Regions from separate parts of the Pseudomonas sp. 31-12 genome, predicted to be linked through region 1. Evidence: predicted binding sites of a transcription regulator. Region 1 holds the regulator's gene; each other region holds the start of a gene.

What was found. Region 1 encodes sigma-54, which starts transcription at its own class of promoters, with help from an activator protein. Its sites were predicted from a motif close to ANTGGCATNNANNTTGCTNT; they were not measured.
Region 2: flgB (flagellar basal body rod protein FlgB) is a predicted target of sigma-54. The motif match lies at 5,595-5,614, and genes of this name have one in related genera.
Region 3: DJ564_RS09015 (flagellar basal body rod protein FlgF) is a predicted target of sigma-54. The motif match lies at 3,149-3,168, and genes of this name have one in related genera.

The regions. Positions count from the first base shown of each region.
Region 1 covers NZ_CP029482.1:1,207,874-1,215,307, forward strand. Annotated here, with positions in the region: gene DJ564_RS05440 (HPr family phosphocarrier protein) at 98-373, opposite strand; gene rapZ (RNase adapter RapZ) at 389-1,246, opposite strand; gene ptsN (PTS IIA-like nitrogen regulatory protein PtsN) at 1,249-1,713, opposite strand; gene hpf (ribosome hibernation-promoting factor, HPF/YfiA family) at 1,726-2,034, opposite strand; gene DJ564_RS05460 (RNA polymerase factor sigma-54) at 2,109-3,602, opposite strand; gene lptB (LPS export ABC transporter ATP-binding protein) at 3,787-4,512, opposite strand; gene lptA (lipopolysaccharide transport periplasmic protein LptA) at 4,512-5,060, opposite strand; gene lptC (LPS export ABC transporter periplasmic protein LptC) at 5,047-5,619, opposite strand; gene DJ564_RS05480 (HAD family hydrolase) at 5,627-6,151, opposite strand; gene DJ564_RS05485 (KpsF/GutQ family sugar-phosphate isomerase) at 6,151-7,125, opposite strand; gene DJ564_RS05490 (ATP-binding cassette domain-containing protein) at 7,403-7,434, shown strand, end outside.
Region 2 covers NZ_CP029482.1:5,168,724-5,176,157, forward strand. Annotated here, with positions in the region: gene DJ564_RS24415 (ribonucleoside-diphosphate reductase subunit alpha) at 1-2,329, shown strand, start outside; gene flgE (flagellar hook protein FlgE) at 2,612-3,925, opposite strand; gene flgD (flagellar hook assembly protein FlgD) at 3,957-4,682, opposite strand; gene flgC (flagellar basal body rod protein FlgC) at 4,698-5,141, opposite strand; gene flgB (flagellar basal body rod protein FlgB) at 5,145-5,552, opposite strand; gene cheR (protein-glutamate O-methyltransferase CheR) at 5,822-6,649, opposite strand; gene DJ564_RS24450 (chemotaxis protein CheV) at 6,696-7,434, opposite strand, start outside.
Region 3 covers NZ_CP029482.1:1,944,768-1,952,201, forward strand. Annotated here, with positions in the region: gene DJ564_RS08995 (4a-hydroxytetrahydrobiopterin dehydratase) at 1-122, opposite strand, end outside; gene phhA (phenylalanine 4-monooxygenase) at 227-1,012, opposite strand; gene DJ564_RS09005 (sigma-54-dependent transcriptional regulator) at 1,293-2,855, shown strand; gene DJ564_RS09015 (flagellar basal body rod protein FlgF) at 3,223-3,963, shown strand; gene flgG (flagellar basal-body rod protein FlgG) at 4,009-4,794, shown strand; gene flgH (flagellar basal body L-ring protein FlgH) at 4,846-5,541, shown strand; gene DJ564_RS09030 (flagellar basal body P-ring protein FlgI) at 5,569-6,657, shown strand; gene flgJ (flagellar assembly peptidoglycan hydrolase FlgJ) at 6,669-7,434, shown strand, end outside.

The DNA.
Region 1 (7,434 bases):
GGTATATCTGAAATGTTGCGGTGGCAGGTTTTAGGGCCGCTTCGCAGCCCAGCGGGAGCAAGCTCCCTCGCCACAGGTGCCCGCTCAAAAAGGCGGGTTATTCGCCTTCGTCGAAGAAGTTGTTGATCAATGCGACCAGCGCATCCATCGCTTCCTGCTCTTGCTCGCCTTCCGTACTCAGATGGATTTTGGTGCCCTTGCCGGCGGCGAGCATCATCATGGCCATGATGCTTTTGCCATCGACCGTGGATTCTGGTGTGCGACCGACTCTGATCTTGCATTCCGGATACTGACCAGCAACGCCAACGAATTTAGCCGAAGCGCGGGCATGCAGGCCCAGCTTGTTGATGATTTCTATGTCCCGAGCAGGCATCGCGATGTGAATCCTTTAGCTGAGGTCGCGGTGGCGAACCTGGACGTTCTTCAGGGATTGTTGCAGGACCTGGCCCAGACGTTCGGTCAGGTAGACGGAGCGGTGATGCCCGCCGGTGCAGCCAATGGCAATGGTGACATAAGCCCGGTTGCTGGCGGCAAAGCGCGGCAACCACTTGAGCAGGTATGTGGAAATGTCCTGGAACATCTCTTCGACGTCCGGTTGTGCCGCCAGGTAGTCGGCCACCGGTTGATCAAGTCCGGACTGCTCACGCAATTCCGGTTTCCAGTAAGGGTTGGGCAGGCAGCGCACGTCGAACACCAGGTCGGCGTCGACCGGCATGCCACGCTTGAACCCGAAAGACTCCACCAGGAACGCAGTGCCGGCTTCCGGCTGGTTCAGCAGGCGCAACTTGATGGTATCGCGCAGCTGATAAAGGTTCAGGTTGGTGGTGTTGACCTTGAGGTCGGCCAGGTCGGCGATAGGGCCCAGCAACAGGGTCTCGTCTTGAATCGCCTCGGCCAGCGAGCGATTGGCGTTGCTCAGAGGGTGGCGACGACGGGTTTCCGAGAAGCGTTTGAGCAACGTTTCTTCGTCAGCGTCCAGATACAGCACATCGCATTTGATATGCCGACTGCGGACTTCTTCCAACAGTTCCGGAAACCGTGACAGGTGACTCGGCAGGTTGCGCGCATCGATGGAGACGGCAACCAGCGGCTGTGCCAGTTCAGTATGAATCAGCGCGCGCTCGGCCAGTTCCGGCAGTAATCCGGCGGGAAGGTTGTCGATGCAGTAGTAGCCGTTGTCCTCGAGAACATCGAGGGCGGTACTTTTACCTGAGCCGGAACGGCCACTGACGATGATCAGGCGCATGATCAGTGACCGTTCTGCTCGTCCAGGACAACCTGATACAAGGCTGCGTTGCTCGGGGCACTGCGCAGTTTTTCGCGCACTTCCTTGCGATCGAGCATGCTGGCGATCTGGCGCAGAAGTTCCAGGTGGGCATCGGTAGCGGCTTCCGGGACCAGCAGAACGAACAGCAGGTCAACCGGGGCGCCGTCGATGGCGTCGAAATCGATGGGGGCGTCGAGGTGCATCAATGCGCTGACAGGCGACGTACAACCTTTCAGACGACAGTGGGGAATGGCGATGCCGTTACCAAAACCGGTCGAACCGAGTTTTTCACGGGCAATCAGAGCCTCGAAGACATCTTGCATCTCCAGATCCGGGACTTCTTTATGGATAAGGTTGGCAATTTGCTCGAGGGCTTTCTTTTTGCTGCCGCCCGGCACGTTCACGAGGGAACGGCCGGGGGTCAGGATGCTTTCAAGTCGGATCATGGGTAGGGAGTGTTAACGACCGGTCGCGCCCTGGAGGAGGCTTTGGGTCTTTTCCTTATGCTTTTTGAGTTGTTTATCCAGCTTGTCGGTCAGCGCGTCGATCGCCGCATACATATCGGTATGCTCCGCGTTGGCGACCACTTCATTGCCGGGAATATGCAGCGTGGCTTCGATTTTCTGCTTGAGCTTTTCGACCGTCATCGTGACCTGCACGTTGGTGATCTTGTCGAAATGCCTCTCTAATCGTTGGAGTTTTTCGCCGATGTAGGTGCGAAGAGGTTCGGTCACTTCCAGTTGGTGTCCACTGATGTTGACTTGCATACAGCTTCTCCTTCGTTGCCAGTGCATAAAGCGGCAGGCAGAAATGCCTGCCACTGGAACGCTGTGGCGTGGCTCTACATCAACCGCTTGCGTTCGCTCGAAGGCGCGATTCCGAGGGATTCGCGGTACTTGGCGACGGTGCGGCGAGCCACCTGAATGCCTTGTGCCTCCAGTAAACCAGCGATCTTGCTGTCACTCAACGGCTTTTTCTGATTTTCCGCAGCAACCAGTTTTTTGATGATCGCGCGGATCGCTGTGGACGAGCATTCACCGCCTTCGGAGGTGCTGACGTGGCTCGAGAAAAAGTATTTCAGTTCATATATGCCCCGAGGGGTATGCATGAATTTCTGTGTAGTCACCCGGGAAATCGTCGATTCGTGCATGCCTACCGCTTCGGCGATGTCATGCAGGACCAGCGGTTTCATCGCTTCGTCGCCGTACTCCAGGAAGCCGCGCTGATGCTCGACGATCTGGGTGGCTACTTTCATAAGAGTTTCGTTGCGGCTTTGCAGGCTTTTGATGAACCAGCGGGCTTCTTGCAGCTGATTGCGCATAAAGGTGTTGTCGGCACTGGTGTCGGCGCGGCGTACAAAACCGGCATATTGAGCGTTGACCCGCAACCGTGGCACCGATTCCTGGTTCAGCTCGACCAGCCAGCGCTCGTTGTCCTTGCGCACGATCACGTCAGGGACAACGTACTCGGCTTCACTCGACTCGATCTGCGAGCCCGGACGCGGGTTGAGGCTCTGCACCAGTTCGATCACCTGGCGCAGTTCATCTTCCTTGAGCTTCATGCGGCGCATCAGCTGGCTGTAGTCGCGGCTGCCGAGCAGGTCGATGTAGTCGGTGACCAGGCGCTTGGCTTCGGCCAGCCAAGGCGTCTTGGCGGGCAGCTGGCGCAGTTGCAGCAGCAGGCATTCACCCAGATTGCGGGCGCCGATGCCGGCCGGCTCGAATTGCTGGATGCGGTGCAGGACGGCTTCGATTTCGTCCAGTTCAATGTCCAGTTCCGGATCGAAGGCTTCGAGAATTTCCTCGAGGGTTTCGTCCAGGTAACCCTGATTGTTGATGCAGTCGATCAGGGTCACGGCTATCAGGCGATCGGTGTCGGACATCGGTGCCAGGTTCAGTTGCCACAACAAATGGCTTTGCAGGCTTTCGCCGGCCGATGTGCGGGTGGTGAAATCCCACTCGTCGTCATCGCTGCTGGGCAGGCTGCTGGCGCTGGTCTGGTAGACGTCTTCCCACGCGGTATCGACAGGCAGTTCGTTGGGAATGCGCTCGTTCCAGTCACCTTCCTCGAGGTTATCCACCGTCGGGGCGGTTTCCTGATAGGAGGGTTCCGAAACATCGGCGTTGGGGAGCTGTTCGGCTTTGTCGGCCAATGGGTCGGCGTTATCGAAGTCGTCGCCTTCTTCCTGGCGTTCGAGCATCGGATTGGACTCCAGGGCCTCCTGGATTTCCTGTTGCAGGTCCAGGGTCGACAATTGGAGCAGGCGGATGGCCTGTTGCAGCTGCGGTGTCATCGTCAGCTGCTGGCCCATTCTCAAGACTAGCGATGGTTTCATGGCAGGGGCTTAACACCTTATTCGCCGGCGCACATGCGCCATCCACTACAGGGCGCCGGAGCGCCAAACATAAGCAAATTATATGCCCGAAACTGCAGCGTTTGCCTAGAGCGCTGTAACAATAAAAAAGTATTGATTTTTTATCGAGACGAGCGCTCGGACAACCAGCCAGACACGTCAGCGCTTACAGGCGGAACTCGTGGCCCAGATACACTTCCTTGACCAGTTCGTTGGCCAGGATGGTGGCGGAGTCACCTTCGGCGATCAGCTGGCCATCGTTTACGATGTAGGCAGTTTCGCAGATATCCAGGGTCTCACGGACGTTGTGGTCAGTGATCAGCACGCCAATGCCTTTGGCCTTGAGGTGGTAGATGATCTGTTTGATGTCGCCCACCGAGATCGGGTCCACACCGGCGAAAGGTTCATCGAGCAGGATGAATTTCGGGTTGGTGGCCAGTGCCCGGGCGATTTCCACGCGGCGGCGCTCACCACCGGACAGGCTCATGCCGAGGTTGTCGCGGATGTGGCTGATGTGGAATTCCTGCAGCAGGCTTTCCAGCTCCTTGCGACGATCGGCCTTGTCGAGTTCCTTGCGGGTCTCGAGGATGGCCATGATGTTGTCCGCAACCGAGAGTTTGCGGAAGATCGACGCTTCTTGCGGAAGATAGCCGATACCGGCCTTTGCACGACCGTGCATCGGCTGGTGGCTGACGTCCAGGTCGTCGATCAGTACGCGACCCTGATCGGCCTGCACAAGGCCAACGATCATGTAGAAGCAGGTGGTCTTGCCGGCGCCGTTAGGGCCCAGCAGGCCGACGATCTGACCGCTGTCGATGGACAGGCTGACGTCACGCACGACCTGGCGGCTCTTGTAGCTCTTGGCCAGATGCTGAGCTTTCAGAGTTGCCATTACGGGGCCTTTTGCTCTTCGGTTTTCTTTTTCGGCTGGATCACCATGTCAATGCGCGGACGCGACTCGGTGACCTTGCTGCCCGTAGCACGCCCGGCGCTCGCAAGCTTTTTCTGGGTGTCGTAGACGATTTTCTCGCCTTGGGTGGTGTTGTTGTCCTTGTCGATGACTTTCGCTTTATCGATCAGCACGACGCGGTTTTGCGAGGCGTGGTACTGGATGGTCACCCCCCAGCCTTGCACAGGCTTGGTGTCGCCAGCCGTCTGCATCTGCTCAAAGTAGGCAAGGTTGCCCACCGATGTCACCACGTCAATGTCGCCAGTCGAGGTGCGAGTGATGGTCACGGTATTGCCGGTGACCTTCATCGAGCCCTGAGTAATGATCACGTCACCCTTATAGGTGGCAACGCCATTCTTGTCGTCCAGTTGGGCGTCGTCGGCCTGAATGCGGATAGGCTGCTCTTGATCGTTCGGCAGACCCCAGGCGCTCACGCTTCCCAGTGCTGCGCCCAGACTGAGCAAAATAGGGAGAGTTTTAACGAGCCTCATACTGTCCTCTTACGTTCGATAGCAGGTGTATCCTGCTTTCTTTCAAGTACGCTTTCATTCCGTTGCCTGTCGATACACCGCCAGCGCCGTCGATTCTAACGGGTTGATCGGTCTGCGCATATTGCTCCTTGGGGAACACAGTCATACGGGTGGTGGTAATCAGGGTTTTGCGGTTTTTCTCGTCGAAACGCGTGATGCGGACCGAGTCGATCAGCTCGACCTGAGTGCCGTCCGGGTTGACTTCGCCGTGCTCACTCTGGACGTGCCAGGGAAACTCGGTACCACGAAACATGTTCAGGTCAGGGTTGGTCAGCAACGTCACCTCGCTCACTTTCAGGTGTTCGACCTTGTCGGACGTCATTTCATACTGCAATTTGCCGTCCGGCAGGTACTGCACGCTGTGGGCGTTCAGGGCGTAATAGTCGATCGCGCTTTCATCGACCTTGACCACGGGTTTGTCGAGGAAGCGTTCGGGGCTGATGTTCCAGTAGCCGACCGCGGCGAACAGCGCCGCGATGCAACCGAACAACAGGATGTTACGAATCTTTTTGCTCAGCATAGTGGGCTCACAGGTACGCGGCGTTGGCCGCATCGAGGCGGCCCTGGGCGCGCAGGATCAATTCACAGAATTCGCGTGCGGCACCCTCGCCACCACGGGCCAGGGTGATGCCGTGGGCGTGTTCGCGCACGAAGCTGGCGGCGTTTGCTACGGCCATGCCCAGGCCCACGCGACGAATCACCGGCAGGTCCGGCAAATCGTCGCCCAGATAGGCGACCTGTTCATAGCTTAGGTTGAGTTGAGCCAGAAGCTCGTCGAGCACCACCAGTTTGTCTTCGCGCCCCTGGTAAACGTGTGGAATGCCGAGGTTTTTCGCTCGACGTTCGACCACCGGGGTCTTGCGGCCGCTGATGATAGCGGTCTGCACGCCGGCTGCCATCAACATCTTGATGCCTTGGCCGTCGAGGGTGTTGAACGTCTTGAATTCACTGCCGTCTTCGAGGAAGTACAGGCGCCCGTCGGTCAGCACGCCATCGACATCGAATACCGCGAGTTTGATCTGTTTGCCGCGTTGCAGCAGGTCCGTGCTCATTACATTACTCCCGCACGCAGCAAGTCGTGCATGTTCAAGGCGCCGACCGGACGGTCTTCGCTGTCGACCACGACCAGTGCGTTAATCTTGTGGTCTTCCATGATTTTCAGGGCTTCGGCGGCGAGCATCTCGGCGCGAGCGGTCTTGCCGTGCGCAGTCATGACCTGATCGATGGTGGCGCTGTGGATGTCGATGCTGCGGTCCAGCGTACGGCGCAAGTCACCATCAGTGAAGATTCCTGCCAGTTTGCCATTGGCTTCGAGGATTACGGTCATGCCCAGGCCCTTGCGGGTCATTTCCATCAGCGCGTCCTTGAGCAGCGTGCCGCGCTGAACCTGTGGTAGCTCTTGGCCGGCGTGCATGACGTTTTCGACTTTCAGCAGCAGGCGTCGGCCCAGCGCGCCGCCCGGGTGGGAAAAGGCGAAATCTTCAGCGGTAAAGCCCCGGGCTTCCAGCAGCGCAACAGCCAGGGCGTCGCCCATGACCAGCGCGGCGGTGGTCGAAGAGGTCGGCGCCAGGTTCAGCGGGCAGGCTTCGTGCTCGACGTGAACGTTGAGATTGACCTCGGCAGCCTTGGCCAGCGCCGAGTCCGGATTGCCGGTCACGCTGATCAATTTGATGCCCAGACGCTTGATCAGGGGCAGCAGGGTGACGATTTCATTGGTCGAGCCGGAGTTCGACAGGGCCAGGATGATGTCATCGCGCGTGATCATGCCCATGTCGCCGTGGCTGGCTTCGGCCGGGTGCACGAAAAACGCCGTGGTGCCGGTGCTGGCCAGGGTGGCGGCGATCTTGTTGCCGATGTGCCCCGATTTGCCCATGCCGACCACGACCACGCGGCCTTTGCTCTCCAGAATCATCTCGCAAGCGCGTACGAAATCTGCGTCGATATGGGGCAGCAAGCCTTGTACGGCTTCCAGTTCGAGGCGGATGGTGCGTTGTGCAGATTGAATCAGGTCGCTGGATTGGCTCATGTCAGAAATCGTATAGCCTGATGAAAAGGCGGCGATTATAGCGGTAATGATCAAAACCCTCACGCAAGTTCGTCATGCTTTGTCATTCCCTGTTACCGAATCCTCTCTGGGCGAGGCTTTTTGCCTGTCATGTTGCTGAACATGGGCCGGCTTGGGCCTTGGGCGCTTGGCCTTTGCAGTGATATAGTTCGCCGCCAGTTCGGCCTGCCCGGGGAGGTATGTGCTTTCGTCAGGAAGCCAGGCGTCCGAGTGTGAGGCTGCATCGCAAGGAGTTTAGATGAGTGCCGATAACGCCTACGCGGTCGAGCT
Region 2 (7,434 bases), 2.8 Mb from region 1:
GAAAAACCTGTACGACGGCGTGGCCCTGACCGACGTCAACACCGCCCTGGTGATGACCGCCCGTACCCTGGTCGAGCGTGAGCCGAACTACTCGTTCGTCACCGCCCGCCTGCTGATGGACACCCTGCGTGCCGAAGGCCTGAGCTTCCTGGAAGTTGCCGAAAGCGCGACCCACCACGAAATGGTCGACCTGTACGCCAAGGCGCTTCCAGCCTATATCGCGAAAGGTATCGAATTCGAATTGCTGAACCCGATCCTGGCCACCTTTGACCTGGAAAAACTCGGCAAGGCGATCAACCACGAGCGCGATCAGCAGTTCACGTACCTGGGCCTGCAAACCCTGTACGACCGTTACTTCATCCACAAGGACGGTATCCGCTTCGAACTGCCGCAGATCTTCTTCATGCGCGTGGCCATGGGCCTGGCGATCGAAGAGAAGCAGAAAGAAGACCGTGCGATCGAGTTCTACAACCTGTTGTCGTCCTTCGACTACATGTCGTCGACCCCGACCCTGTTCAACGCCGGCACCCTGCGTCCACAGCTGTCGAGCTGCTACCTGACCACCGTGCCGGATGACCTGTCGGGCATCTACCACGCGATCCACGACAACGCCATGTTGTCGAAATTCGCCGGCGGCCTGGGCAACGACTGGACCCCGGTTCGTGCCTTGGGTTCGTACATCAAGGGCACCAACGGCAAATCCCAGGGCGTTGTGCCGTTCCTGAAAGTAGTGAACGACACCGCCGTTGCCGTTAACCAGGGTGGCAAGCGCAAAGGCGCTGTCTGTGCCTACCTGGAAACCTGGCACATGGACATCGAAGAGTTCATCGAGCTGCGCAAGAACACCGGTGATGATCGTCGTCGTACCCACGACATGAACACCGCCAACTGGATCCCTGACCTGTTCATGAAGCGCGTCTTCGATGACGGCAAGTGGACCCTGTTCTCGCCATCCGAAGTGCCGGACCTGCACGACCTGACCGGCAAGGCCTTCGAAGAGCGTTACGAGTACTACGAAGCCCTGACCGAGTACCCGGGCAAGGTCAAACTGTTCAAGACCATCCAGGCCAAAGACCTGTGGCGCAAAATGCTGTCCATGCTGTTTGAAACCGGCCACCCGTGGCTGACCTTCAAAGACCCGTGCAACCTGCGCAGCCCGCAGCAGCACGTCGGCGTGGTTCACAGCTCGAACCTGTGCACCGAGATCACCTTGAACACCAACAAGGACGAGATCGCCGTTTGCAACCTGGGCTCGATCAACCTGCCGAACCACATCGTCAACGGCAAGCTGGACACCGCCAAGCTGGAACGCACCGTGAACACCGCCGTTCGCATGCTCGATAACGTGATCGACATCAACTACTACTCGGTGCCACAAGCGAAGAACTCCAACTTCAAGCACCGTCCGGTCGGTCTGGGCATCATGGGCTTCCAGGACGCTTTGTACCTGCAGCACATTCCTTACGGTTCCGACGCGGCCGTCGAGTTCGCCGACAAGTCGATGGAAGCGGTCAGCTACTACGCGATCCAGGCTTCCTGCGACCTGGCCGACGAGCGCGGCGCCTACGAGACGTTCCAGGGTTCGCTGTGGTCCAAAGGCATCCTGCCGCTGGATTCGCAACAGATCCTGATCGAGCAACGTGGCCAGAAGTACATCGATGTTGACCTGAACGAATCCTTGGACTGGGCACCGGTTCGTGCCCGTGTGCAGAAAGGCATTCGTAACTCCAACATCATGGCCATCGCACCGACCGCGACCATCGCCAACATCACTGGCGTCTCGCAGTCGATCGAACCGACCTACCAGAACCTCTACGTGAAATCGAACCTGTCGGGCGAATTCACCGTGATCAACCCGTACCTGGTTCGCGACCTGAAGGCTCGCGGTTTGTGGGACTCGGTCATGATCAACGACCTGAAGTACTACGACGGTTCGGTGCAACAGATCGAGCGCATTCCGCAAGAACTCAAAGAGCTCTACGCGACCGCGTTCGAAGTGGACACCAAGTGGATCGTTGATGCGGCAAGCCGTCGTCAGAAGTGGATCGACCAGGCTCAGTCGCTGAACCTGTACATCGCTGGCGCTTCGGGCAAGAAGCTGGACGTGACCTACCGCATGGCCTGGTACCGTGGTCTGAAAACCACTTACTACCTCCGTGCCCTGGCCGCGACCAGCACCGAGAAGTCGACCATCAACACCGGCAAGCTGAACGCTGTTTCCAGCGGCGGCAACCACGGTGAAGATTCGGTCCTGGCAGCGCCTGCCGGCCCTGCTCCAGTGCCGAAGGCTTGCGCCATCGACGAGCCGGATTGCGAAGCTTGCCAATAAGCTGAGCCGGTGAGCGCCGCAAGGCGCTGACCTGGAAACCCCCGATCAGTCCTCTGGATTGTCGGGGGTTTTCTTTTGCCTCAGGGAAAGTGGTGGCTGCACTGACGCCTTCGCGGGCAAGCCCGCTCCCACACTGGATCGATGTTTCACGCAAATCCCCTGTGGGAGCGGGCTTGCTCGCGAAGAGGCCATCACTGAAAACGCAACATTTGGCACCCAAGACAAATCCCGGCCATAAAAAACCCCTCTTGCGAGGGGTTCTTTATGCAGCGCTATCAAGCATCAAGTCATCTGAATGATGGTCTGCATGATGGTGCTCTGGGTGGAGATGGTCTTGGCGTTCGCCTGGTAGTTGCTCTGCGCCTTGATCAAATCAACCAGTTCGTTGGTCAGGTTGACGTTGGACTCTTCCAGGGAGTTGGACACCACCGCACCCAGCGTACCGGTTTTCGGAGCATCGACACCCGCCTCGCCCGAGGCGAAGGTTTCTTTCCAACGCGTACCACCGATTGGCTGCAGGCCTTGTTCGTTGGCAAAGCTCGCGACCGCTACCTGGCCGATGGCCTTGGTTTGCTGGTTGCTGAAATTGGCGGTCATTACACCGGTTTCGTCGATGGTCAGGCTGGAGATCTGGCCAGTCGCGTAACCGTCCTGAAACTGCTGGGTACGGGCAGTCGGCGAATTGTAAGAGGTGGTCTTGGTCATGTCGAAGGACAGGCCGCCAGTGGCCGCAACCGCACCGTTAGGGCCCCAGACTTTCGGCGTCACGTTGGCATTGGTCACCACGCCCGGCACCCAACCGGTCAACTGGAAGACTTTACCGGTCACAGCAAAGCCGGGACTGCCGGTCATGGTGTTGACGGTACCGTCAGAGTTGAAGGTCACGTTGGCCGTCACTGGCACCGGTGGCTCGGTGGCCGGGTTGGAAGGCGAACGACCGTCCACGTAGCTGTATACGGTCCACGCGTTGGTACCGGTTTTCACGTAGTACTGGTCCAGGTTGTGCTGGTTACCCTGGCTGTCGTAGATATGCGTGGAGATCGGCTTGGTGTAGCTCAATGGCTCGGCCGGGTTGAACGGTGTAACGGTCGGCAGGGCTTCCGAGGAGTTCAGGTTAATCGTCTGGTCGAGGCGAGTGGTCGCCTTTGGCGACAGGCTCGAGGTGTCGATTTTCAGATCGGTCAACACGCCATTGATGATCTTGCCGTTGTCATCGACGCCGTAACCTTGCAGGCGGTTGCCGTTGTTGTCGACCACGTAGTTTTCGGCGTCAGTCTTGAATGCACCGGCACGGGTGTAGCTCAGGGAACCGTTGTCGCTGAGGATGAAGAAACCGCTGCCCTGGATGCCCATGTCCAGCACGTTGCCGGTGTTGTTCACGTCGCCCTGGCCGAACTGCTGGGAAACGTTGGCCAGACGCACGCCGTTGCCGACGGTCTTGCTGCCGGTACCCAGGCGCGTGGCCGAGTACACGTCTTCGAACTCTGCACGGGACGATTTGAAACCGGTGGTCGCGACGTTGGCGATGTTGTTGCCGGTCACGTCCAGTTGTTTGTTGGCTGCATAGAGACCGCTAAGGCCGATATTGAAAGACATATTCCACTCCTTTGTGCCGTGTTAGTCGGCTCTATATACCAATGGTCTGTACTTTGGACAGGGCGATACTGCCCAGGCCTGCGAGGTTCAGCATCAACTCACCGCCGGTCTGGCTGATGGTCACGCTGTTGACGGTGGCCGGCAGGTAAGTCACCAGCGCGGTCGCCTTGCTGTCGTAAGTCGCGGTGGCGGCGAATTTGTAAGTGCCAGCCTTGGCCACTTCGCCCGCATCGTTCTTGCCGTCCCAGATGAAGCTGGCGTTGCCGGCATTCTGGCTGCCCAGGTCGAGGGTGCGGACCACTTTGCCATCGGCATCGGTGATCTTGACCACGACCGGATCGACCGATGCCGGTACCACGGCCGTGCCGTTGAAGCTCTTGGAGGTATCGACGACCGCTGTGTCGGTCTGCGCGACCACCGAGCGGCCCACCAGCGAAGACGCTTGCAGCGCCTGCGAGGAGTTGTAGTTGCCGGCAATGCCGCTGACCGTATCGTTCAGCGTGGTGATGCCTTCCAGGCTACTGAACTGTGCCAGTTGCGCGACAAAGTCACCGTTGTCCTGAGGCTCGAGCGGGTTCTGGTTCTTCAGCTGGGTGACCAGCAACTGCAGGAACGCATCCTTGCCCAACGCCTGCTTGCCGGTGGCGCTGTTCGTCGCCGAGGCCAGGCCGTCGCTGCTGGTGTTATTGGTCTTGACCGAAGAATTGGCCAGGACGTCCTTGATGCTCACGCCGCTGGTGGTATCGGTAACACTCATCTGAGTCGCCCCTTATCACTGACCGAGGGTCAGGACCTTCTGCATCATGGTTTTGGCGGTGTTCATCATTTCGGCGTTGGTCTGGAACGAACGACTGGCGGAAATCATGTCGGCCATTTCTTCGACGACGTTGACGTTCGGGTAGTAGACGTAGCCCTTGGCATCGGCGGCCGGATGGTTCGGCTCGTAACGCGCGTCAAGGTTGCTCTGATCTTCGACCACGCCCAGCACTTGCACGCCTTGACCGGCGGCATCCTGGTTCTGGAACAGCGAATCGCTGCCGCCGCTCTGGCCGCCCTGGAACATGGTGGCGAACACCGGGTGACGGGCGCGATAGGTCTGGTCGATGCTCGACGAGACGGTTTCGGCGTTGGCGATGTTCGAAGCCACGGTGTTCAAGCGAGTGGTCTGGGCGCTCATGCCGCTACCGGCAATGTTGAAAACACTGGATAGAGACATGAATTACTCTCCGCGCAGGGCTGACACCAGCCCTTTGAATTTGCTGTTGAGCAGGGTGAAGCTGGCCTGGAAGCCCACGGCGTTTTCCGCGTAGTTCGACTGTTCCAGTTGGGCGTCCACGGTGTTCTGGTCGATCGATGGCTGCATCGGCGTGCGATACATCAGCGACTCGTCGCCATTGCCCAGGCCTTCGGCCTCGATATGGCGGTTGTTGGTCATGTTCAAGGCAAACGTACCGCCCTTGGATTTCTCGTTCTGTGCGGCGAGCACTTTGGAGAATTCCAGGTCCCGAGCCTTGTAGTTCGGGGTGTCGGCGTTGGCGATGTTGTTGGCCAGGACTTCGGCACGCTGGGCGCGGAAGCCCAGGGCTTGTTCGTGGATACCGAGCGCTTTATCGAAGCTGATGCTCATGTCGGGAAACCTTCGGGTGACCTGATTTTTCGTAACAGAGACATAGCAAGCCGCGTGCCAATTCAAAAAAGCCCGGAAACCGGGGCTTTGCGGGCAGTAGCAAGGCGGCAATGCCAGAAAAGCGGCAACCGATTTCCGCCGTCTGCCGCTTTTCTGCCGCTTATCACTGGCAACGACTATCCAAATGTGGGAGCGGTGTTTGCGGGAAATCATCAGGCAAAAAAAACGGGAGCCGCTGGGGCTCCCGTTTTTTTGATGCCGCCAACGAATCACTTCGCCTGGTAAATAATCCCCGGGCTGCACTGGACCATCTGGTAATGATCCGGCAAACCGTTCAGCGCTTCGGAGGCGCCGAGGAACAGATAACCGCCCGGCTTGAGCGTGCTGTGAATGCGCAACAGGATGTCTTTCTTCACCTCGGCGGAGAAGTAGATCAGCACGTTGCGGCAGAACACGATGTCGAACTTGCCCAGGGCCGCGTAGCTGTCCAGCAGGTTGAACGAGCGAAACTCCACACGGCTCTTGATCGGCGCCTTGATGGCCCAGCGACCAGGCCCCTTGGGGTCGAAGTAACGCTGAAGGCGCTCGGGCGACAGACCACGGCCGATGGCCAGGCTGTCGTACTCGCCGGTCTTGCAGTTGGTGAGCATGGTGCCGGACAGATCGGTCGCGACAATTTGCGCGCCCATCTTCAACTGGCCCATGTTGACCCGCTCGAACTCGTCGATGGACATCGACAGCGAATACGGTTCCTGACCCGACGAGCACGCCGCCGACCAGATCCGCAGACGCTGGCCGGGGGCCGCCTTGATCGCTTCGGGCAGCACCTTGTTCTTCAAGACTTCAAACGGATAGGTGTCACGAAACCACAGGGTTTCGTTGGTGGTCATGGCATCCACCACCATCTCGCGCAAACCGCTGCGCGGCTGGGTCTGGATGCGCTGGACCAGCTCACCCAGGGACTTGATGCCTTGCTGCTCCATCAGTTTGTTGAGACGGCTCGAGACCAGGTACTGCTTGTTTTCACCGAGCAAAATGCCACAGGCTTTTTCCAGGAATACCCGGAACTGTTCGAAATCCAAATTACCCGTAGACAAAGATGCCGCCTCTTAAATCGTGTTAACCACCAGGGGCAGAAGGCCCCTAGCTGATATCTGCTGCTTTGATCCGGTCGACTACCCGGGATGCCAGGTCATCAGGGCGGAATTTGGCAAGGAAGTCATCTGCGCCGACTTTCTTGACCATCGCCTGATTGAATACACCCGACAACGAAGTATGCAGGATGATATGAAGCTTTTGCATGCGCGGGTCGCTGCGGATCTCGGCCGTCAGGGTGTACCCGTCCATTTCCGGCATCTCGATGTCGGAAATCATCATCAGGAACTCTTCTTCCGGCTTCTTGCCCTCATCGACCAGCTTGCGCAAGTAATCCAGCGCTTGCCTGCCGTCGTTCAACGCCACCACTTCGACGCCAACCGTCTGCAGGCAACGGCTCACCTGCTTGCGCGCCACCGACGAGTCATCGACCGTCAATACCCGCAATGACAACGCCTTGTGCTGGGTTTCGACATCCACTACGCCGACCGAAATCGCTTCCGGTGTCGGCGCCACTTCCGCCAGCACTTTCTCGACGTCGATGATTTCGACTAACTGATTGTCGACCCGAGTCACAGCCGTCAGGTAATGATCGCGGCCCGTGCCCTTGGGTGGCGGATGAATCTCCTCCCAGTTCATGTTGACGATGCGCTCCACCGATCGCACCAGGAAACCCTGGGTCTTGGTGTTGTACTCCGTGATGATCACGAACGGGTTGCTTTGATCTTTAAGCGCACCGGAGCCGGTCGCCATCGCCAGATCAAGAATCGGAATGGTCGCCCCCCGG
Region 3 (7,434 bases), 740 kb from region 1:
CTGTCGCGGACTTCGATGTTCCAGTCCGGGATCTGCTTGATCAGGACCGGCAGTTCTTCGTCGCTGACCTGAGGGGCATCGGCGCGGCAGGCTTCGCAATGGGCTTGGTTCAATGTGGACATGATGGGTTCCTGAAATCGAATTATTGGAAATCGGCCGTCAGTTTCACCACGCTAAACCAAAGCGTCGTGTCCTGACAGGCTCACTTGATTCTAAAAGCTGCGGATCACGCAGCTTTCGGCGGAAATTTCGGGGTGTGCAAGCCTAGCTGCATGCCTTGCTTGACCATGCTCATGATGTCTTCATGAGCCACATCAAACAGGCGCTTGAGGTTCGGCAGGACAAAGTACAGCGGTTGCAGGATGTCGATGCGATACGGCGTACGCATGCATTCCAGCGGATCGAAGGCCTGATGCTCAGGTTCGTCCGACAGGCAGTAAACGGTTTCTTTTGGCGAGGAGAGAATACCGCCGCCGTAGATACGCAGGCCTTCTGGCGTATCGACCAGGCCAAACTCGATGGTCATCCAGTACAGACGCGCCAGGTACACGCGTTCTTCCTTGGTGGCCTGTAGGCCGAGTTTGCCGTAGGTGTGGGTAAATTCCGCGAACCAGGGGTTGGTCAGCAGCGGGCAGTGGCCGAAGATCTCGTGGAAAATGTCCGGCTCTTGCAAGTAATCCAGCTCTTCGCGGGTACGAATAAACGTCGCCACTGGAAACTGCTTGTTGGCCAGCAATTCGAAAAAGGTCTGGAAGGGGATCAGCGCCGGGACGCGGGCGACTTGCCAGCCGGTGGTTTCACCAAGGACTTTGTTGATCTCGCCGAGTTGAGGAATGCGGTCGTGGGGCAGACCGAGTTTTTCGATACCGTCCAGGTATTCCTGGCACGCACGCCCCTCGATCACTTTCAGTTGGCGAGTAATCAGCGTGTTCCACACCGCGTGTTCTTCAGCGGGGTAGTCGATAAAACCTTGCGCATCGGGCTCGCGAGCCACGTATTGCGTCTGCTTCATGCTGCTCTCCTGCTAGGGGATTTCGTTCTTGTTATGTGCTGCTATGGACTTAGAAATACTCCAAGGCGTGCGGCGTTGCAGCAGGTGATCCGTTGGATACGTAGGAAAATTCGTCGATTTTCGTAAAGTATTCGTTACGGTTTGGCGTCAATGGCGCAGCTATTGAGATTTGCGGGTTTGAAACGGCGCACAGGTGTCACATAATCTTGACGACTAAGTTGGCGCCTGCGCAGAAAAATCCTCGCTCAGGCCCTCGATTACTCCTGTTCCGGGCCTTTATATGCGTATCAAAGTCCACTGCCAGAACCGCATCGGCATCCTGCGCGACATTCTCAACTTGCTGGTCGAGTACGGGATCAACGTCGCTCGCGGCGAGGTCGGCGGTGAGCATGGCAACGCGATCTACCTGCATTGCCCGAACCTGATCAACATTCAGTTCCAGGCATTGCGTCCGAAATTCGAGTCGATTGCCGGGGTGTTTGGCGTCAAGCGTGTAGGGCTGATGCCCAGCGAGCGTCGGCACATGGAGCTCAATGCCTTGCTCGGTGCGTTGGAGTTTCCGGTGTTGTCGATCGACATGGGCGGCTCCATCGTCGCGGCCAACCGTGCGGCGGCGCAGTTGCTCGGAGTACGGGTGGATGAGGTGCCGGGCATTCCGCTGTCCCGATATGCCGAGGATTTCGACTTGCCGGAACTGGTGCGCGCCAACAAGTCGCGGATCAACGGGCTACGGGTCAAGGTCAAGGGCGACGTGTTTCTCGCCGACATAGCGCCGCTGCAATCGGAGCATGACGACAGCGAAGCCATGGCCGGTGCGGTGTTGACGTTGCACCGGGCTGATCGGGTCGGTGAGCGCATCTATAACGTGCGCAAACAAGAGTTGCGCGGGTTCGACAGTATCTTCCAGAGCTCCAAAGTCATGGCCGCAGTGGTGCGCGAGGCTCGACGCATGGCGCCGCTGGATGCGCCGCTCTTGATAGAAGGCGAAACCGGCACCGGCAAGGAATTGCTCGCGCGTGCCTGTCACCTGGCGAGTCCGCGCGGTCAGTCACCCTTGATGGCGCTTAACTGCGCCGGTCTGCCGGAATCGATGGCCGAGACCGAGTTGTTTGGTTACGGTCCCGGCGCTTTCGAAGGGGCGCGAGCCGAAGGCAAGCTTGGGCTGCTGGAGCTGACGGCGGGCGGTACGCTGTTTCTCGATGGCGTCGGGGAAATGAGCCCGCGCTTGCAGGTGAAATTGCTGCGTTTCCTGCAGGACGGATGCTTCCGTCGTGTGGGCAGTGATGAAGAGGTTTACCTGGATGTGCGGGTGATCTGCGCGACGCAGGTGGACTTGTCCGAGTTGTGCGCGCGCGGCGAGTTTCGCCAGGACCTGTATCACCGCTTGAACGTGCTGTCGCTGCACATCCCGCCGCTGCGTGAATGCCTCGACGGTTTGACGCCGCTGGTGGAGCACTTCCTCGACCAGGCCAGCCGGCAGATCGGCTGCCCGTTGCCGAAACTGGCGCCGGCGGCAATGGAGCGGCTGAGTCATTACCACTGGCCGGGCAATGTCCGGCAGTTGGAGAACGTGTTGTTCCAGGCGGTTTCCCTGTGCGAGGGCGGGACCGTGAAAGCCGAGCACATTCGCTTGCCGGATTACGGCGTGCGTCAGCCGCTTGGCGATTTCTCCCTCGAGGGCGGGCTGGATGCGATTGTCGGGCGCTTTGAGAAAGCGGTGCTGGAACGGCTGTATTCCGAGCATCCGAGCAGTCGGCAACTGGGCAAGCGCTTGGGGGTTTCCCATACGACCATTGCCAACAAGTTGCGTGAGTATGAAGTCGGAAAAGAACCCGGCGCATAAGCACCTGCAATAACTTTATTGTGGCGAGGGAGCTTGCTCCCGCTCGGGCGCGAAGCGGCCGCAAAACCATCCGGCGCGACCTCCCTGTCAGGCCTCGACTAATCTTTTTGGGGCTGCTTCGCAGCCCAGCGGGAGCAAGCTCCCTCGCCACAGGGGAATCTGTTGGCTGCAATGGCCGGCACTTGCCACCAAACGGCATAACACCGCCGGTTTTTCGTCTCCGATACATTTCCCCAATCCCCGCAAAACCCCTCAAGTCCTTTGTTTGCCGGGCCTCGCGCCGTCAGAAAAAAGTTGGTCTGTAAATTGCTTATCGCTCAGCAGTACAGCGGTGGACGGCAAACGTCCGGCATGCAGAGGAAAGAGCGTGGATAAGTACCTTTATGTGGCAATGACCGGCGCCAGCCAGAATGCACTGGCGCAGAAGGCTCATGCCAACAACCTGGCAAACATCTCCACCAACGGTTTTCAGAAGGACCTGGAACAGGCCCGCTCGATGCCGGTGTTTGGTGACAGCTTTCCGGCGCGTGCGTTTGCCATGACCGAGCGACCGGCCACCGACTTCTCTCCAGGTTCGCTGGTTCAAACAGGTCGTGACCTCGACGTCGCGGTGCAAGGCAATGGCTGGATCGCCGTGCAGACCCCCGATGGCGCAGAAAGCTACGTGCGCACCGGCAGCCTGAACGTGGACGCCCTGGGCGTGCTGCGGGCCGGCAACGGTATGCCGGTGATGGGCAATGGCGGACCGATCGCCGTGCCGCCCGAGCAACAGATCGAAGTCGGCGAAGACGGCACCATCAGCATCCGTGCCATGGGCGAAGGCCCGCGCGTGATGGCTGAAGTCGACCGCATCAAACTGGTCAACCCTGACCTGAAGAACATGACCAAAGGCCTGGACGGTTCGATCCACACCAAGGACGGCAAGCCGGCGCAAGCCGATGCGGGCGTCAAGCTGGTGTCCGGGTTCCTTGAGTCGAGCAACGTCAACGCCGTGGAAGAAATGACCTCGGTGCTGGCGCTGGCCAAGCAGTTCGAGCTGCACATCAAGATGATGAACACCGCCAAAGACGATGACCAGGCCATGGCTCGGGTCTTGCAGATCAGCTAATTATCAGAACGTCGCGCCGTAAAACAGGCGCACGAGGAGAATCGAATGCTTCCGGCTCTATGGGTTGCCAAAACAGGTCTGTCCGCCCAGGACACCAACCTGACGACCATTTCCAACAACCTGGCGAACGTGTCGACCACGGGTTTCAAACGTGACCGCGCCGAGTTCCAGGACTTGCTCTATCAGATCAAACGCCAGCCAGGCGCCCAGTCGACCCAGGACAGCGAACTGCCGTCGGGTCTGCAAGTGGGTACCGGTGTGCGCATCGTCGGCACCCAGAAAAACTTCACCGCCGGCAGCCTGCAAACCACCGAGCAGCCGCTGGACCTGGCCGTCGACGGTCGCGGTTTCTTCCAGATCCTGCAGCCGGACGGCACCACGTCCTACACCCGTGACGGCACGTTCCACCTTGACTCCAACGGTCAGATCGTCAACGCCAGCGGCTTCGCCCTGGAACCGGCCATCGTCATTCCGAACGACGCACAGACCTTCACGGTCGGTCGCGACGGCACCGTGTCCGTCACCGTTCCGGGTAACCCGGCCAGCCAGGTGATCGGCAACCTGCAAACTGCCGACTTCATCAACCCGGCCGGCCTGCAAGCCGTGGGTAACAACCTGTTCCTGGAAACCGCTGCCAGCGGCGCGCCGCAAGTTGGTACCCCGGGTCTGAACGGTTTCGGTACCACGCTGCAGAACACCCTGGAAACGTCCAACGTCAGCACCGTTGAAGAGATGGTCAACATGATCACCACTCAGCGCGCCTACGAGATGAACTCCAAGGTGATCTCCACCGCCGACCAGATGCTCTCGTTCGTAACGCAGAATCTGTAATCAGTCTATGAGGCGACCATGAGGTCGCCTGCAACACCGTGAGGTAGGGTCATGAATCGCTTTGTATCTGTTCTGGCACTGAGTGGGGTCGTCGTGCTCGCGGGCTGCGTCGCTCCGCCGCCCAAGCCCAATGACCCTTACTACGCCCCGGTGTTGCCGCGCACGCCGCTGCCGGCTGCCGCCAATAACGGCTCGATCTATCAGGCCGGTTTTGAACAGAACCTGTACAGCGACCGCAAAGCGTTCCGGGTCGGTGACATCATCACCATCACCCTGAACGAACGCACCCAGGCCAGCAAGAACGCCAACTCGCAAATCGGCAAGAACAGCAAGACCGACATCGGCCTGAGCTCGTTTTTCGGCGGTGGCCTGAGCACCAGCGACCCGGTGGGCAGCGGTAGCCTGAGCCTGGACGTCGGTTACGAAGGCGACCGCGCGACCAAGGGCGACAGCAAGTCCGGGCAGAGCAACAGTCTGACCGGCTCGATCACCGTGACCGTCGCGGACGTGCTGCCCAACGGCATCATCGCCGTGCGCGGCGAGAAGTGGCTGACCCTCAACACCGGCGATGAGCTGGTGCGGATTGCCGGCATGGTGCGCGCCGATGACATCGCCACCGACAACACCGTGTCGTCGACCCGCGTCGCCGATGCACGCATCACCTACTCGGGCACCGGTGCGTTTGCCGATGCGAGTCAGCCAGGCTGGTTCGACCGTTTCTTCCTCAGCCCGCTGTTCCCTTTCTAGGTGGCTACGTTGAATCTTAAACACCTGATGGTGGCCGCTCTGATGCTGTCCGCAGCGTTCAACGCGCAAGCCGAGCGGCTGAAGGATATCGCCAGTATTTCCGGCGTGCGTTCCAACCAATTGATCGGCTACGGCCTGGTGGTCGGGCTTAACGGAACCGGCGACCAGACGACGCAAACCCCGTTCACCCTGCAGACCTTCAACAACATGCTCTCGCAGTTCGGCATCAAGGTGCCGCCGGGTTCGGGCAACGTGCAGCTGAAGAACGTCGCCGCCGTGTCGATCAGTGCCGATCTGCCGGCGTTCGCCAAGCCGGGTCAACAGGTCGACATTACCGTTTCGTCCATCGGTAACTCCAAGAGCCTGCGCGGCGGCACCTTGCTGCTGACGCCGCTTAAAGGTATCGACGGCAACGTCTACGCGATCGCCCAGGGCAACCTGGTGGTCGGCGGTTTTGATGCCGAAGGTCGCGACGGTTCGAAGATCACCGTCAACGTTCCGTCGGCTGGTCGTATTCCGGGCGGTGCCTCGGTGGAGCGTTCGGTGCCGAGCGGTTTCAACCAGGGCAACAGCCTGACCCTGAACCTCAACCGTTCCGACTTCACCACCGCCAAGCGCATCGTCGACAAGATCAACGACATGCTCGGCCCTGGCGTGGCCCAGGCCATCGACGGCGGTTCGATCCGTGTCAGCGCGCCACTCGATCCAAGTCAGCGCGTCGACTATCTGTCGATCCTCGAGAACCTTGAAGTCGACCCGGGTCAGGCGGTGGCGAAAGTCATCATCAACTCGCGCACCGGCACCATCGTGATCGGCCAGAACGTCAAGGTTTCGCCAGCCGCCGTCACTCACGGCAGCCTGACGGTGACCATCACCGAAGACCCGATCGTCAGCCAGCCCGGCCCTCTGTCCAATGGCCAGACCGCCGTCGTGCCGCGCTCGCGAGTCAACGCCGAGCAAGAAGCCAAGCCGATGTTCAAGTTCGGCCCGGGCACCACCCTCGACGAGATCGTGCGGGCGGTGAACCAGGTCGGCGCGGCGCCGGGTGACTTGATGGCGATCCTCGAGGCACTGAAGCAGGCCGGCGCGTTGCAAGCCGACTTGATCGTGATCTGAGGACAGCGACCATGGATATGCGCAAGGGCGGCCTGGGTGTCAGCAGCAACGATTCGGGCTCCTATTCGGACTTGAATCGTTTGAACCAGCTCAAGGTCGGCGACAAGGACAGTGACGCGAACATGCGCAAAGTGGCGCAGGAATTCGAGTCGCTGTTCCTCGGTGAAATGCTCAAGTCCATGCGCTCGGCCACCGATGCGCTGGGCAAGGACAACCCGCTCAACACGCCGGCGGCCAAGCAATACCAGGAAATGTACGACCAGCAGTTGGCCGTTTCCATGTCCCGCGAGGGCGGCGGTATTGGTCTGGCAGACGTGTTGATGCGCCAGATGTCGAAGAACAAACCGCTGGCGCCGGGTGAGGCTGCGGCCGCATCCGCCGCCAAGCAGGAAGCGGCGAAAGCGGCCGTGCCGACACCGGTTGCCGCGGGCACCGTGGCCACCGACGGTCCGCTGTCGCGGCTCAATGGTCAGCGTCCGTTGTGGGCCTCGCGCTCGGTGAAAGCACCGACAGGCGAGGGCACGCATCACAATGACATGGAGCTGATCAATCAGCGCCGTCTGGCCTTGCCGCCGAAACTGGCCGATCGCTTGCTCGCCGGTCTGGTGCCTTCGGCAACGACGACCGCCGCGACAACCCCGAACAAAACCTTGCTGCCTGAACGCGCCGCGACGCCGGTAGTGACCGGTGCCGGACCGCTGTTCAATGGTGACTGGCTGCCTTCGCCAGCCGATAACAAATCGAGCGGACGCTTGCAGGTTTACGGCCGTGCGATGG